Regions from separate parts of the Paenibacillus sp. TAF43_2 genome, predicted to be linked through region 1. Evidence: a T-box and tRNA genes for the amino acid it is inferred to sense, from the RefSeq annotation. Region 1 holds a T-box; the other holds one or more tRNA genes.
The links. A T-box is a leader RNA that pairs with one kind of tRNA and senses whether it is charged. The one in region 1 lies ahead of AB4Z17_RS21115 (valine--tRNA ligase), so its partner is inferred to be a tRNA-Val.

Region 1 (7,723 bases):
GTGAGTACAAGCCATTGAATTGGGGGACTGTGAGTTGGGCTAGTGGGATTTACCTACATCGAGTATTGAAATTAATTTTATGTAGGCTTATTTAGAGCCTTTCATACGAAAAGTCCCGTGCTTATACAAAATGCCCGGTGATTCCGATATGGAATCCCGGGCATTAGCTGCTTATTGGTTTGATTTTAACGATTTCGCTAACGAATCCGCTACCTTCCAAATGTCGCCTGCTCCCATGGTGATAACAAGATCGCCTGGTGCGACCCGCTCAGTCAAGTATGCAAGCACTTCTTCTTTGGTTGGAATATACTCGGAGTTCGCGTTGCTGTTGCTTTTGATCAGCTCCACCAGCTTGCGGGATGTTACTCCTTCGATTTGCAGTTCGCCTGCCGGCGAGTAGATGTCGGTAATAATTACCTCATCGGCCTCTGGGAATGCGCGGCTGAATTGCTCGAATAAGAAAAACGTCCGCGTATAACGCTGTGGTTGAAACACGGCAATAATACGCTTACCTGTTGCTTTTGCAGCGCTGATTGTCGCTCTGATCTCCGTTGGATGATGCGCATAGTCATCAATGACCAATATGTCATTAACTTCCCCAAGCACCTGGAAGCGGCGTTTCGCGCCTCTAAATGATTGAATCGCAACAGCAATTTTGTCAAAGGACAAGCCTGCTTCGAGACAAGTAATAATAGTAGCCATTGCATTGTACACATTATGAAGACCTGGAACAGACAGCTCCACATCTCCAAGCAATGCCCCTTTATGCGTCATTGTAAAGGTTACCTTCCGGTCTCCAAGTACAACATTTTGAGCTTTATAGTCTGCATCGCCGTCAATGCCATAAGTCACTAGCTGCGATGAATTCATATTGCCTTGATATACTTGCGGTATCAATTCGTTAACCGTCTCGTCATCCGCGCATACAATCGCCTTGCCGTCCGCTTTCACCTGCTGCAAAAACTGCACATAAGCAGCCTTCAGCTTGCCGAAATCGCCATCATAATTTTCAAGATGATCCGGCTCAATATTCGTCACGATAGCAAGCGTAGGGTGATAATGAAGGAATGAACCATCACTCTCGTCCGCTTCCGCTACGACGTATTCACCTTTGCCCGCTTTTGCGTTTGTACCTACATTAACGATTTCGCCACCGATAATATAGGTTGGATCCGCACCGCAAGATTCCATAACAAGCGCGATCATTGAAGAGGTCGTCGTCTTGCCATGTGCGCCGGCTACTGCGATTCCTTTGCCTGCGTTCATCAATCTAGCCAGCATTTGCGACCGATGCAAAACTGGGATGTTGAGCTCTTCAGCTGCTTTCCGTTCAACATTATCTTTGGAAAGTGCCGTAGAGTATACGACCAAATCCGCTCCATTCACATGCTCGGGCTGATGACCGATATAAATGCTGGCACCATTTGCTGCAAGCTTCTCTGTTAATTCTTGACGTGCGACATCGGACCCGGTCACCTTATAGCCCATTTCCAGCATAACGCGGGCAATGGCACTCATTCCGTAACCGCCGATTCCGATGAAATGAACGTGTTCTGCCGTATTCAAAGACGGTTCACCAACCTTTTTCAGAATCCGAGTCATACAAAATGCGGGAGCGAACGTCAGCAATTAAATATAGCGTGCCTGTCACGACTCCAAGGTCTGTTTCCCCGGTTAACTGTTGTAGTTTTTGTAATGCTGCTTGCCAGTTTGATTCCACTACAAGCTCGAAAGCGTACTGATCTGGCTGTTGCTGACGCATTTCACGTACCAAATCAGCCAAAGCAGAGGCATCTTTTTTCATTCGATAGTCAGGCTCGGTCACAATAAGCGTATCCACTATTGGTAGTATATGCTTAAGAACATCCTGATGATTCTTATTCTCCAGCATACCCATCATAAGATGTAACCGATCATATTTGTAAGTATTTTTCAAAGCGTCCACGAGTGACTCTGCACCTTCTGGATTATGTGCGCCATCGACCAAAATACGAGGCTGATCAGAAACCATCTCAAGTCGTCCCGGCCACGCTGCCTTTTGAAGTCCTTCCGCCAGTACATCATCTTCGATGACCAGTGCATTATATTGGCGAAGTATCTCAAGCGTCATGACGGCAACCGCTGCATTCGTCCGTTGATGGGCACCATTAAGCGTGATTGTCAAAGGCTCGATGCTGCGGAATAAATTGTCGAAGCGGAAAGTTTGCTCATTCTCGCGAACCGAGATTGCCGTTTCATGGAACTGTTCGCCTAACAAATAAAGCGTGCTTTTTTTGCCTTCAGCTGCTTGCTTAATAACCTCAATTGCCTCTGGCTGAGTAACCGCACTAATGACAGGTATTCCTGCTTTAATAATGCCAGCTTTTTCGCTCGCAACTGCAGCAATCGTATCACCGAGTTTATCCATATGGTCATGGCCAATATTCGTAATGACGGAAACAACCGGTTGAACGATATTCGTCACATCAAGCCTGCCGCCAAGTCCTGTCTCCCACACGACATAATCGGGGTAAGTGACCTTCGCATAAAAAAGAATAGCCAGCGCTGTTGATACTTCAAACATCGTAGGCGAGCCAAGTTCTGTCTGAGCAAGCTCATCAACATGAGGTTTTAGCTCATTGGCAAGTCTAAGCAGAGTCTCTTCTTCGATATCGATCCCGTTATATTGAAAACGATTCGTAAACTTCGTTATATATGGCGATGTAAATGTGCCTACATCATATCCGCCGCGCAGCAAAACGCTCGTCAAATAGGCACAAGTAGACCCTTTCCCATTTGTCCCGGCAATGTGGATAAACTTTAATCTGCGATGCGGGTTATCCAGCCGTTCCATCAATTGCTCGATCCGATCAAGACCTGGACGAATACCGAATGGAATTAGCCCAGTAATCCAATCTACCGCTTCCCGGTAGGATTGCAGCGGCCCTGCAGGCCGCTGCTCTATTTGTTGATCTGTCATACTAATCGTCCTTCTTCCGTTTTGCAGCGTTATCCGCGCAATTCCGCAATTCTAGCTAGTACCTTGTCGCGTTTGTCTGCATAATCGTTCATTTTGGCGCGTTCTTCATCGATAACCTTAGCTGGCGCTTTTGCCACAAAGCCTTCATTGCTGAGCTTCTTCTCAATCCGCTCTACCTCGGTATTCAAATGCTGATGTTCCTTCTCTAAACGAGCAATCTCCTGAGCAATATCGATTAAGCCGGCAAGCGGCAAATAAATCTCAGCACCAGTTAAAATCGCAGTCATTGCTTTGTCCGGCGCACTAATGTGGAGGCCAGTCTCCAAACTTGACGTACCGCAGAAACGTTTAATAAATTCTTCGTTGCGGGACATAATAGCAGCCTCAGCCTCGCTAGCAGGCTTAATTAGCATTTCAATCTTTTTGCTCATCGGAACATTTACTTCTGCTCGGATATTACGAACTGAACGGATCATCTCCATCAGAAGCTCCATCTCTTTCACAGCGTCCGGCGCTTCAAGCGCAGTATCATAAACCGGCCATTCTGCCAAAGTGATCGTATCGCCAACATGAGGCAGATGCTGCCAAATCTCTTCGCTGATATATGGCATGAACGGGTGAATAAGACGCTGCGTACGGTCTAGCACATAAGCAAGTACCGATTGCGTAGCTTTTTTAGCTGCTTCATCCGTGCTGTAAAGGCTAAGCTTAGCGAATTCAATGTACCAGTCGCAAAGATCGTCCCAAATGAAATTATACAATAGACGTCCAGTTTCACCGAACTCATAGCTGTCAATTAATCGAGTTACATCACGAACCGTTTCATTCAGGCGATGCAAAATCCAGCGATCCGCTGTTCCGAGATTAACAGTGATATCAATATCAGCTGCTTCAACCCCTTCAAGATTCATCAGCGCGAAGCGTGATGCATTCCAAATTTTGTTCGCAAAGTTGCGCGATTGCTCAACCTTCTCCCAGCGGAAACGCAAATCCTGCCCCGGCGTGCTGCTTGTCGAGATCATATAACGCATAGCATCTGCACCATATTTCTCGATAACCTCAAGCGGATCGACACCATTGCCCTTCGACTTGGACATCTTTTGTCCTTCGGAGTCACGAACAAGTCCGTGCATCAGCACATCCTTGAACGGAGATTGCTCTGTAAACTCAAGAGCTGTGAAGATCATTCGGGATACCCAGAAATAAATGATGTCATAACCCGTTACGAGTACATCCGTTGGGTAATAACGTTTCAGGTCATTCGTTTCATCCGGCCAGCCTAGTGTTGAGAACGGCCATAATGCGGAGCTGAACCACGTATCAAGCACGTCATTATCTTGAGTAAGGTGATCGCCTTCCATATTCTCACGGGATACATGTGTTTCACCTGTCGTCTCATCATACCAAGCCGGTATGCGGTGACCCCACCATAGCTGCCTAGAAATACACCAATCGCGTACGTTCTCGATCCAGTGCAAATATATTTTCTCGAATCTCTCAGGTACGAAGTTGACACCTTTGCCAGCCTTTTGAGCTGCGATTGCAGCCTCAGCTAGAGGTTTCATAGCAACGAACCATTGTGTAGACAAATAGGGCTCAACAACGGCGCCGCTACGCTCACTGTGACCAACTTGATGCACATGATCTTCGATTTCCACGCATACGCCTTGCTCCTGCAAATCCTTAACGAGCTGCTTGCGGCAATCCGCACGGTCGAGACCTTGATAAGGACCAGCTTCAGCGTTCATTGTACCTGTCTCATCCATCACAATGATTTGCGGCAGACTGTGGCGCTCGCCAACTTCAAAGTCATTTGGATCATGTGCAGGCGTAATTTTTACGGCACCTGAACCAAATTCCTTATCGACGTACTCATCTGCAATAATCGGAATTTCGCGCCCAACGACTGGAAGCACGATCATTTGCCCAATCAAGTGCTTGTAACGATCATCCTCTGGATGAACCGCTACAGCTGTATCGCCGAGCATCGTTTCTGGACGTGTCGTTGCAACCGTTATAAAGCCTGAACCGTCCTTAAGAGGATATTTCAAGTGATACAAATGACCATTGATTTCCTTGTGCTCTACCTCAATATCTGAAAGAGCTGTGCGGGCAGCAGGGTCCCAGTTGATGATTTTTTTGCCGCGATAGATCAAGCCCTTATCATAGAGCTTAACAAAAACCTCGCGTACAGCCTTGGAGAGGCCTTCATCCAAAGTGAACCGCTCTCTCGAATAATCGAGGGAAAGTCCCATCTTCGACCATTGATCGCGAATCGTACTTGCGTACTCATCCTTCCACTCCCATACTTTCTCTAGGAATGCTTCACGACCTAGGTCGTAGCGCGAAATTCCTTGCTCACGCAGCTTCTGCTCAACTCTTGTTTGCGTCGCGATGCCCGCATGGTCAGTTCCTGGCACCCATAGCGTGTCGAATCCTTGCATACGCTTCGTTCTAATTAAAATATCTTGTAGGGTAAAATCTAACGCATGCCCGATATGCAGCATTCCGGTAACGTTAGGAGGCGGAATAACAATCGTATACGTCTGTGCATCCGGTCGTTTGCCTGCCTCGAAAAATTTTCCCTGCATCCAGTAATCGTACCATTTCTGCTCAGCTGCCTTAGGATCATAAGTTGTCGGCATTGCAGTTGTCGTTTGATTTTCTGACATTCGTCCATCCTCCATAAATCGATCTACAAAAACAAAAAAAACCTGCCGCCCTTATCATAAAGGACGAAAGGTTAAGCTTCCGTGGTACCACCTTTGTTCCACGCGAAATGTATCCGCATGGCACTCAAACAGATAACGGCTGCGGCCGGCCTGACTTCGGTAGAGCACAGGTTGCTCCTACTTGGCTCAGGCAACTCCGGGGCGACTCGTAGCAGTCACTTCCTGCAGAACCTCTCAGCGTAACGGTTCCACTCTCTGAAGGCTTTGCTGCCTACTATTCCCCATCAATGTCGTTATAACACATATATACTTTTATCATACCTTTGTTGCTCACTTGAGTCAACCTCGGCAGAAGCAAGAAATGCCCCTATCGCTCAAATTAATGAGCAATAAGGGCATTTTCGTTACAGAAGCCTCTATGGAATGTATAACAGCTGTCCTTCCGACACACTTGAGTCGTCCAAACGGTTATACATTACAATTTCTCTCGGATTCATGCTATAGCGTGTAGCGATGACATCAAGCGTCTCGTCCCGCTGCACAATACACATCCGAATTTTCTTAAATTCCTTATCTTCCGAGCGTTTGCCCAGAAATAAGTTTTTCCACTCAATCTCATCGCCGGAAGCCTGTACTCTAGCTTCCTCATCTGCCCGCTGCTGAGCGACTACCTGTTCTGCCGCCTGACGTGCTGCTTGTTCACGCCGACTTGTCTGAAGCAGCGTGAGAATGCCGACATCTCCTGCCAAACCAGAACCCTCTTGCGGCTGCTTGTTTGTAATTGCGATACGCGGCTCCTGCTTTTCCTGCTCTGGAACAGGACTCTGCTGCGGGAAAGCCTCTGCTACTGGAGCTATTGGAGCTATTGGAGTTATTGGAACATCGATTTGTACCGGCTCTTCACGTTCCTCCGCCAGTACTTGCTCGCTTGCTGCTTCAACTGGTGGAATCACTGCGGAATCATTTGCAAACGGCGAGGATGTTGCTAACCAGCCCTCGTTGCTTGTTTGCTGAGAAGATAGTGGAATTTCTCTCTCATCTTCTTGGCTCTCCACATCCTCTTCCTGCGGAGCAGGAGATGCGAATAACTGCGAAGATGACCAGCCTCCGCCTGAAGATGAGGAAGAGATGGTTACGGTTGCTTCCTCAGGCTCATCCGATGCATCGGCTTTTTGCTCGTTTGAAATCTCCTCTTGCGCAGCAAGCTCAAGTTCTTCCGCTATGTACGATTGTTCATTAGCGGTATTTTGACCATTAAAAGCTTCCACGACTCGTTCATCATAAACTTCCCGTTGATGAATGACAGTAAAAGGTTCTTCTCGCCAAATGTCCTCCGGCTCCTGAATAGGCTGAGCAGAAATACCGCGCAAAGAAAGAACACCCGTAATGTTCAATGTGCGAGCAGACAAAAGATCGACGTCAAAATTGTCAATTTCAATCGAAATATCATCCAGCCGTGATATGCGGTTCATTGGCAGCGTTATTTCGACCGGTATCCAGTGCTCCAGCGTCAGGGAGTTTTCGGAATCAGTTTGACTCCTATATACCCCGCTAAGCAGAAGCTGCCCTCTAAGCACGGCATGGTCCCCTTGATCGATAACTTGAATACGAGGAACAAGCTCAATTTCCTCCAACTCGTCAATTGCCGCAACATCATCGGGCAAGTGGACGCGCTCATACACATCAAAACGTAATCCGTTCGTTTGATCCGACACGCCTAAATCCTCCCCTCTCATACTGAATGCTTGGTCTAACGTTACATTCACTACTTATCTATATGGTAGGTTGGGCAGGAGCATGACTATCATTTTGAACGGAACTCCATCTCTTCTGAAAGCTGCATCAGCCACTCAGGCCAAGGCGAGGCTGCTTCTATTAGCGAGTCGGTCAGAGGATGAGGAAAAACAAGCTTTTCCCCATGCAGCGCTTGATGCTTCAACTGTGCTGTGCTGCCTCCATACAGACCGTCTCCAAGCAGCGGATGTCCAATATGACTTAAGTGAACCCGAATTTGATGCGTTCGTCCCGTCTCAAGCTTTACACGTATTATTGACGATCGAGAATTTGCTGCCACAACCTCGTAATGGCTAAT
Region 2 (7,723 bases), on a different contig from region 1:
TTTGTCAGATATATTTTAAATTTGGTACATTAAACAATATAGAAAGCTGAGGAGGTGTGATTCATGAAAATAAAAATGATTGGTACAGGCAGTGCCTTTGCCAAAAAATACGATAATAATAATGCTATTATTGAAGTGAATGGCTTCCGATTGCTCGTAGACTGCGGAATCACTTTACCGAAGGCTTTACATCAACAAGGACTTGCCTTCTCTGACCTGGATGCTGTTCTCATCAGTCACATTCATGGGGACCATGTAGGTGGATTAGAAGAATACGCCTTCCAAATGATGTTTAAATATAATCGAAAGCCTGCCCTATACATAGCAGAGTCGTTAGTTGAACCGCTTTGGGAGCAAACACTTCGCGGAGGTTTAACGCAGGATCCTTTAACCAAGCTTGAGGATTTTTTCGAGGTCCATCCGATTCAGCCAAATAACGAATTTGAAATTCATCCTGGTTTGACTGTTAAGCTGTTGCAAACGAAGCATATTCCTAATAAGCCAAGCTATTCCTTTATTTTTAACAACAGCTTCTTCTACTCTGCCGACATGCGATTTGATCCAGAGCTGCTTCAGCAATTAGTTGATGATGGCGTAACGACTATTTACCATGATTGCCAGCTTGAAGCGCCAGCTGTTGTTCACGCAAGCCTGGAGGAGCTTCTAAGCCTTCCTGAATCTATTCAAAGTAAAATATGGCTTATGCATTACGGAGACACCATAGAGCAATATGAAGGTCTAACCGGCCATATGCGAATCGTTAGGCAGCATGAAAGCTATGAGATCAACTAAATACAAAAAAGGCGCCGACATCTAAGAAGTGCGGCGCCTTTTTATTAATGTTGTTAACATTTAATTTAGAACATTGGAAGCTGATCCAAATTGTTTGTTGGATCTCCATCTGCGTCGCCTCGAATATAGATTTCGCCATCTTTTCCTTTAAAGGCATTTACCCCTGCAATATGACCTGCTTGTACCTCTTGAAGTGCCGTTGCATAGTCAAGCACTCGGCCGCTATTCGTTTTGAATGCGGTAAGATCACCGTCTCCATCCTTTTGTACGGCAACAATTTGCTCCCTAGTATCTTGTCCGTCAACCTCGTGACTCATCTTTGTTAGCCCCTCTCAACTTATCAGAATGTACAGCCAATTTATATCATGCCTTGCGTGTGCAATAATTATGCACCATCACCTTACAAAAAAATCCAGCGCTATCGCATGAGGAGCGAACGCTGGATTTTTGATTTTATTTTCTTTTGATTGCGTCAGCTGGAAGTTTCCTTCTCCAAACAAACTGCTCGTCATGTGACAAAGAATCATGTATTGCGAAATTTGCTACAGAACCAATAACAATGCCGATAATTCCAAACATCCCCAATAGCCAAATGGCTAAATAGGCATACTCTGCTGCCAACAGCAACCGCCTCCTGCGCGCTTTCTATCATCGTATGCTGGGAATCGTGCCTTTAGTATTGTTTAAATTAAATCCACAATTAAGTCGCATGAAACAGGTTTAAGCAGCATATCAGGGCAGCACCAGCGAGCAACGATTTATTGTAAAGAAGTTGATCGTTTTTGCCGATAATGAAATAAGGAGGTGTTTTATGGATATAGCAGCAGCATCAATAGCAATGAATCAGAACAGCTTAGCACTTGCAGCGAGCATCCGTGTCATGTCTTTAGCAAAGGAACAAGCTACGCAGCAAACGCAGGATATGGTTCAAATGATGAAACAAGCACAACCTCATTTAGGCCAAAGCATCGATATACAAGTTTAAACTGAACCCCCAAAGGCATAAATCGCTACTTGGGGGTTTTCCATCTTGAAACTGTTTCAAATGAAACTGATATGTTTAGTTAATCTAATACGAAGGCCTGCTTCTTTGAGATTGTTCAGAAAACTAACATTATCCTAATCTCATTGTTAAAAAATTCTAACAACCTTCGTTTATCCTTAATTTAACAAATGAAAAGTTGGAGGGATTATGATGAACATCTGCTTTTATCAACAAAGAATTGAAGAATTACGAGCTGAAATGGTCGAGATATTTGGCGCGTGCAATAATTTTACAGATCAAGCTGTTCTCAAAATTAGCCAAGAACTGGACTTTCTCTTAAATCAATATTCCGGATGCTTAGCCAATCATTCAAATTAGCCCTTTCGCATGAAGAGGTTTTCTTATATTGCATGAAAGAATATGAAATTAGGTTTTGGAGGTTTAATTGTGGACATAAAATAAAAAGGACCCTTGCTATGCAAGGGTTCTGAACGTGCACCTACCTTATCAAAATTTTGCAGCATTCTCCTCTTCACCTCATAAGGCTCACGATCCTAACTGCCACAACACCATTTGATTTCCCTGTTTTGATTTTCCCTCCTGCTTCCTCTAATTAACTACTTTACCTTGCCATGTTCGGCTTCGGCGCAACTCTCTCTTAAAAGAATGGAACAATCAACTGCCGCGATTAAAGTTTGCTTTTTCGGGATAAAAAAACACCCACAATAATGAGTGACTGTATCTACTATTTTAAAACGATTTGAGCTTTTTCCCCATCATCTTCAAGCTTAATTACAAGACTTTCATTGGAACTAGCTACCGAGTCTGGAACTTCGATTACAACAAAACCTTTTTTGCTCGCTAATGGTTTAATACTATTTTGACTCAAGTCTCCATCGATCATAGTTACAGTGTAATCATATTCATACTCGCCTTTAAAAATAGCTTTCATTTGAATACCATTTATCATTGCAGTAAAATCATTTGCCGCTTTGCCATTATTGGTAACATTATAATTTAATACAATAAATTTATTGCCTTCATCAGTGCTTGAGGAAAACATATCACTACTCACTTTTTGATTAAACTCAAATGATTCAAGGGTAATTTCCCAAGTGCCTAATTTGAATTTTTCACCTGGCTTGAAGGATGCTTCTTTCGGTTCCTCCGTAGGCGGAGTTTCCGTTTCTTTGGGTGTTTCAGTAGCCTCAGTCTCCTTGCTATCCACCGTGCTTGCTTGATTGTTACTTGAAGATTTGGCTGCATTATTTGTTTGTGATCCCCCGCAGGCTGATAAAACAAGCAATATGAGTGCGAGTAATGTAAAGATTTGAACTTTTTTCATCAAACTTTCCCCCTTCAACAATTTTCTGCATATTACCACAAATTCCAAGGGTTATCTTAGAAATATTTGTCATACTACGTCAATTCTTTTTCAAGTAATTGATACTTATAATAGATTGCTATAAAATACTTTTAATAATTGCTTAAATTTATATCCATAAAATGGTGGTTAGAAAGTTTCTCATTTGCTATATCAAGCACCTTTTTACTGCCAGAGTGTTTTGAACTAATCGTTTCGAAATGGTATAGTAAGTTTATTGCTCCCAGGTTGACTTTTCAGTGAATTATCAATTACAGAGAAAACGAATTCTTAGCATAGAGACGCGGCAGCACCTGCCTTTTTCGTCGAATATCTCAAAAGGAGGATAACAGCCCATGCAGGTTGAAAACTGTGTACCGACTGGCATTCAACCCAAAGACACTGGCTTCGGCTACACATTGTCTGTTATTGGCGGCAAATATAAAATGACCATACTGTACTGGCTCTCCGAAAACAAGGTCATGCGGTTCAATGAGCTGCAACGGAGAATCGGCACTATATCCTTTAAAACATTAAGCGTGATGTTAAAAGAGTTGGAGACAGACGGCATTGTCAGCCGCGAGGAATTCCCACAAATCCCTCCCAAAGTCGAGTATTCCTTGACCGAGTTGGGGCAAACGATTATTCCGGTACTGGATATCATGTGCCAATGGGGAGAAAAAAATGGCATACCAGCCGCGCAGGCGGCAACAATTCCGCTTTCGATATAAATACTCAAGAAGAAAAGCAGCATTTCCATGGATGGAAATGCTGCTTTTCGTTTCACTACTAATTAAAGACTATCAATAAAATCAACATAACCGTGCGCGCTAATATCTAATTTTCTTAAGTAATCTGGATTTCCTTCCGTCTCGTATTCCGCACCATAGAAGGCATAGAAGGAACGATAATCTGCGCCGCAATACAAAAATGTCGTGTCAAAGGGAGATAAGAGTTGGTCAAGTCCGTAACGGAATTTCCCTTCTTCGGTAAAGTCYTTTTCCCTTCCCCCTGCGGTTACAGCTAGAGCGGTTTTTCGATTTCTTAATTTATCGCCCTTTGATCCGTATGCCCACCCGTAAGTTAGCACCTCGTCAAGCCATTGTTTAAGCAGCGGTGGAGAACTGAACCAGTAAACAGGGAACTGCAAAACTAAATTGCTATGCGCTTCAATCAACTGTTGTTCCTTTTCCACGTCGATTTTTCCGTCGGGATAGGCTCTGTGCAAATCGTGAACCGTATATTTGTCGGGATATTTACGAAGCTCATCCGCCCAGCGTTTATTGACGATGGATGCTTCCATGTTTGGATGTGTAATGATAACAAGTGTTTTCAATGTATTGCCCTCCTTGAGCGGTATTTGTTTCTGAACTAGAGTATAGATCGCATCGCCGCATTGCGGAAGTATGCACTTTTCGTTCACCTACTTACCATAAGGTAAGTACTGTACCGAACACGCTTTACCAAATGCTAAATAGACTTGGCAAGTGAAGGAGTGAAATGGTTACGAATTGCGCGTGCAAAAGAGTTGTTGACGGTACTGCCGTCCACTTGATTTAAATCGATTTTTTCGTTAATCAAGGAGAGAATGTTTAGGAGAATCTGAGGGTTTTTCGTATCGCAGTTTTGATTATAAAATCAAAAAAAACCTTGATTATCAAGGCTTCCGAAGTTTAAGTTATGAACTCCTAATCCTTTATAATGGGCATCCTGCCTTTATAGCCACAAACAGGACAAGTTACGATTCGCTCGTTAAATACTCCCGTCTTTAGTGCCGATGCAAAGCCTACTTTTGATAATTTAAAACGACTGCGACACAACGGACAAACAAAATGTGTCGCTTTGGTCATCCTATTCGTGTAGATGTAGATGAATAGAAAGACCAAAGCCAGCGGGAGTATAACTTGTATGAGAATATAAATTGGATTTTGTTGATTCATTGGAATCACCTCTCATCAAAGAAATCTGATTCAGCTTAACAAGAATAAGCAGAAATCCGAAGTTTGATATTCGTGTCCGTCAGCCTTTTATTTAGAGTTCTTTCGTATCAAATTCGTATCACAGTCAAAATCAAGTGATGATAATTGAGTTTATTCGAAAAAGGAAAAACCCGCAATCCCATGTATCACAAGGGTTTGCGGGTTTTTTGTTTGTATGATCTGAACAGGGTTCGAACCTGTGACCCCTACCCTGTCAAGATAGTGCTCTCCCAGCTGAGCTACCAGATCATATTAGCGACAATTAATAATATATCAGGTGAAAGACGTCAAGTCAACATATTTCTTTACAGATTTTTCTGACTCTCCACTCTCATCACGATGTCTCCACAAAAGTAGAATCGGTCACAATGATTGTATAATAATTGCAACAATTTGTCTTTTAACGACGTCAAGTAAGTGCTGCAGCAAATAAAAGAAGAGGTGACCGTATGAAAAGACGATTGATACTGACAATGACACTGGTTGCAATGATGCTCTTCACTCTTGGACAATCCGCATGGGCTTTCAAGGACGTTAAAAATGACGTAAACGAGCATAAAATTAACGAGCTTAAGAAGATGGGCATACTAAGCGGAGATAAACATGACAAGTTTAATCCTAAAGGCAAGCTCACTTATGCCGAAGGCGTTTCTTTGATCGTTAAAGGGTTAGATATTAATATTGACCATATCCGCTTCATTAAAGAACCTAAAGCAAGCGACTATTTTACAAACATAAAAGATAACGCTTGGTATTCGCAAGCTTTTATCATCGCGAGCATTAATGGTCTAGAAATTCCAAAAACGGTCAAAGCTAACGACATCATGACCCGCGAGCAATTTGCTCATCATTTGTTTAAAGCTATGATGACGAAAGGCGATTACGCTTTTATAGAAATTTTCATGCAGTTGGAAGATGCGGCTGATGTGAACAAAACCTACATGGACAGCATTCAAAAGCTTCTCATAAGCAAAATCGTCACATTGGATAATGCGAACAAGTTTTATCCTAAAAAAGCTATTTTGCGCGGTGAAGCAGCAGGCTGGCTATATGACGCCATTACATTTGTAAAGGAGACGGCTCCGATTCCAACTAAGCCTGAGCAACCGAGCCTCGACCTGAAGCTTTCGATTGAGGCGGTAAACCCGCAGATCAATAAAGTAACCGTAAGCACTCAAGTAGGGCATCCCGGTTATGGTTTCCGTATTACCTCTATTGCTTTCGAAGGAGATCAAGCTTTCATCAATGTAGAATTGGTCATGCCTGATCCAGATAAAATGTATCCTCAAGTTATTACAGACGTATCCGCCTCCACTTATATTGATGCTAAGCTAAAGCCAGTACTCACCCAATCCTCGCAATCTACGGGATCAAGTGAATCGTCAACAGGCAAAGCGATCATCATCAATTAAACCAAAAAAGACTTCTCTACCTGTCTTATTAACCATCAGACAGTTGAGAAGTCTTTTTTTATTTGCTTTCAAGCTCATTCAGCATTGGAATCGACCAGTCAATCGGCTCGCTTCCAATCGATTCTAAGAAACGATTTGTCCTGGAAAATGGTTTGCTTCCAAAAAAACCTTTGCGCGCTGCAAATGGGCTCGGATGCGGTGAAATAATTAAATGATGCTTGTCACCATTAATATGCTTCGCTTTCGCTTCTGCATTCTTGCCCCAAAGTATAAATACCACGGGCTTCTCCCTATCGTTTAGAGTGGCAATAATCTGATCGGTAAATTGCTCCCACCCTATTCCTTGATGGGAATTAGGATTGCCATCCTCCACCGTAAGCACTGTATTTAGAAGCAGCACTCCTTGCTTAGCCCATGATAGCAAGCTTCCATGGTCAGGCACAGTGGCCCCTACATCCGACTCCAGCTCTTTGTAAATGTTTTTTAGTGAAGGAGGTACCTTTAATCCTGGCTGCACGGAGAAGCTAAGCCCATGCGCCTGCTTTGGTCCATGATAAGGGTCTTGTCCTAAAATGACCACTTTCGTCTGCTCATAGGATGTATGATGAAGTGCATTGTATATATTTTCTGCTTCCGGATAAACTGTGGTCGTTTTATATTTTTCTGCCAATATGGCAAAAAGCTCTTGCATATAAGGCGCTTCAAGCTCACTCTGCAATTTCTGCGCCCAATCATTTACTAACGTATTCATAATCATTAATATCCCCTTCAAACGCAATCGTTTTTGAATAAGCAGCCTTTATTAGCTCTGCTTATCAAACCAATTATAAAAAACTTGATTAATATATTGTCCAGTAAGCAAATATGGAACCGTCTCTTCTTCTACAAACGACTCTTTTCCTTGAATACTAAAATAAAGCCATAAAGCGATTCCTTCGGAAAATGAATCAGGCTCGTAATCAGCTTCATTTAATAGGCCTGAAATGACAGACATACAGTCCTCTATCGCCGCTTCCCCTTCAGAATGATACGTTTTAAGCTTTATTTTCAAATAGGAATAGACATAAGGAAACTCCTTGTTTCCGCCCAGAGAAGAGCTGTAGAGCGCTGTAGAGATCGCAGCTGCCATTATGCCGGTTTTCCACTGCTCCGCTTTTTCCGTGAGTGATACATCATCCTTAAACCGATGTAG

Region 2: it encodes a tRNA-Val, which carries the amino acid that the T-box ahead of AB4Z17_RS21115 (valine--tRNA ligase) is inferred to sense. The anticodon was not compared.

Annotation. Positions count from the first base shown of each region.
Region 1 is NZ_JBFRDK010000108.1:8,994-16,716, forward strand. It holds gene murC (UDP-N-acetylmuramate--L-alanine ligase) at 172-1,566, opposite strand; gene AB4Z17_RS21110 (bifunctional folylpolyglutamate synthase/dihydrofolate synthase) at 1,574-2,959, opposite strand; gene AB4Z17_RS21115 (valine--tRNA ligase) at 2,989-5,631, opposite strand; T-box leader at 5,688-5,928, opposite strand; gene AB4Z17_RS21120 (LysM peptidoglycan-binding domain-containing protein) at 6,048-7,346, opposite strand; gene AB4Z17_RS21125 (RluA family pseudouridine synthase) at 7,436-7,723, opposite strand, start outside.
Region 2 is NZ_JBFRDK010000057.1:24,502-32,224, forward strand. It holds gene AB4Z17_RS14700 (MBL fold metallo-hydrolase) at 64-792, shown strand; gene AB4Z17_RS14705 (DUF3892 domain-containing protein) at 858-1,109, opposite strand; gene AB4Z17_RS14710 (hypothetical protein) at 1,246-1,413, opposite strand; gene AB4Z17_RS14715 (YjfB family protein) at 1,604-1,777, shown strand; gene AB4Z17_RS14720 (aspartyl-phosphate phosphatase Spo0E family protein) at 1,988-2,155, shown strand; gene AB4Z17_RS14725 (DUF4352 domain-containing protein) at 2,523-3,122, opposite strand; gene AB4Z17_RS14730 (winged helix-turn-helix transcriptional regulator) at 3,497-3,871, shown strand; gene AB4Z17_RS14735 (NAD(P)H-dependent oxidoreductase) at 3,934-4,476, opposite strand; tRNA gene AB4Z17_RS14740 (tRNA-Val) at 5,296-5,368, opposite strand; gene AB4Z17_RS14745 (S-layer homology domain-containing protein) at 5,569-6,531, shown strand; gene AB4Z17_RS14750 (uracil-DNA glycosylase) at 6,590-7,282, opposite strand; gene AB4Z17_RS14755 (hypothetical protein) at 7,334-7,723, opposite strand, start outside.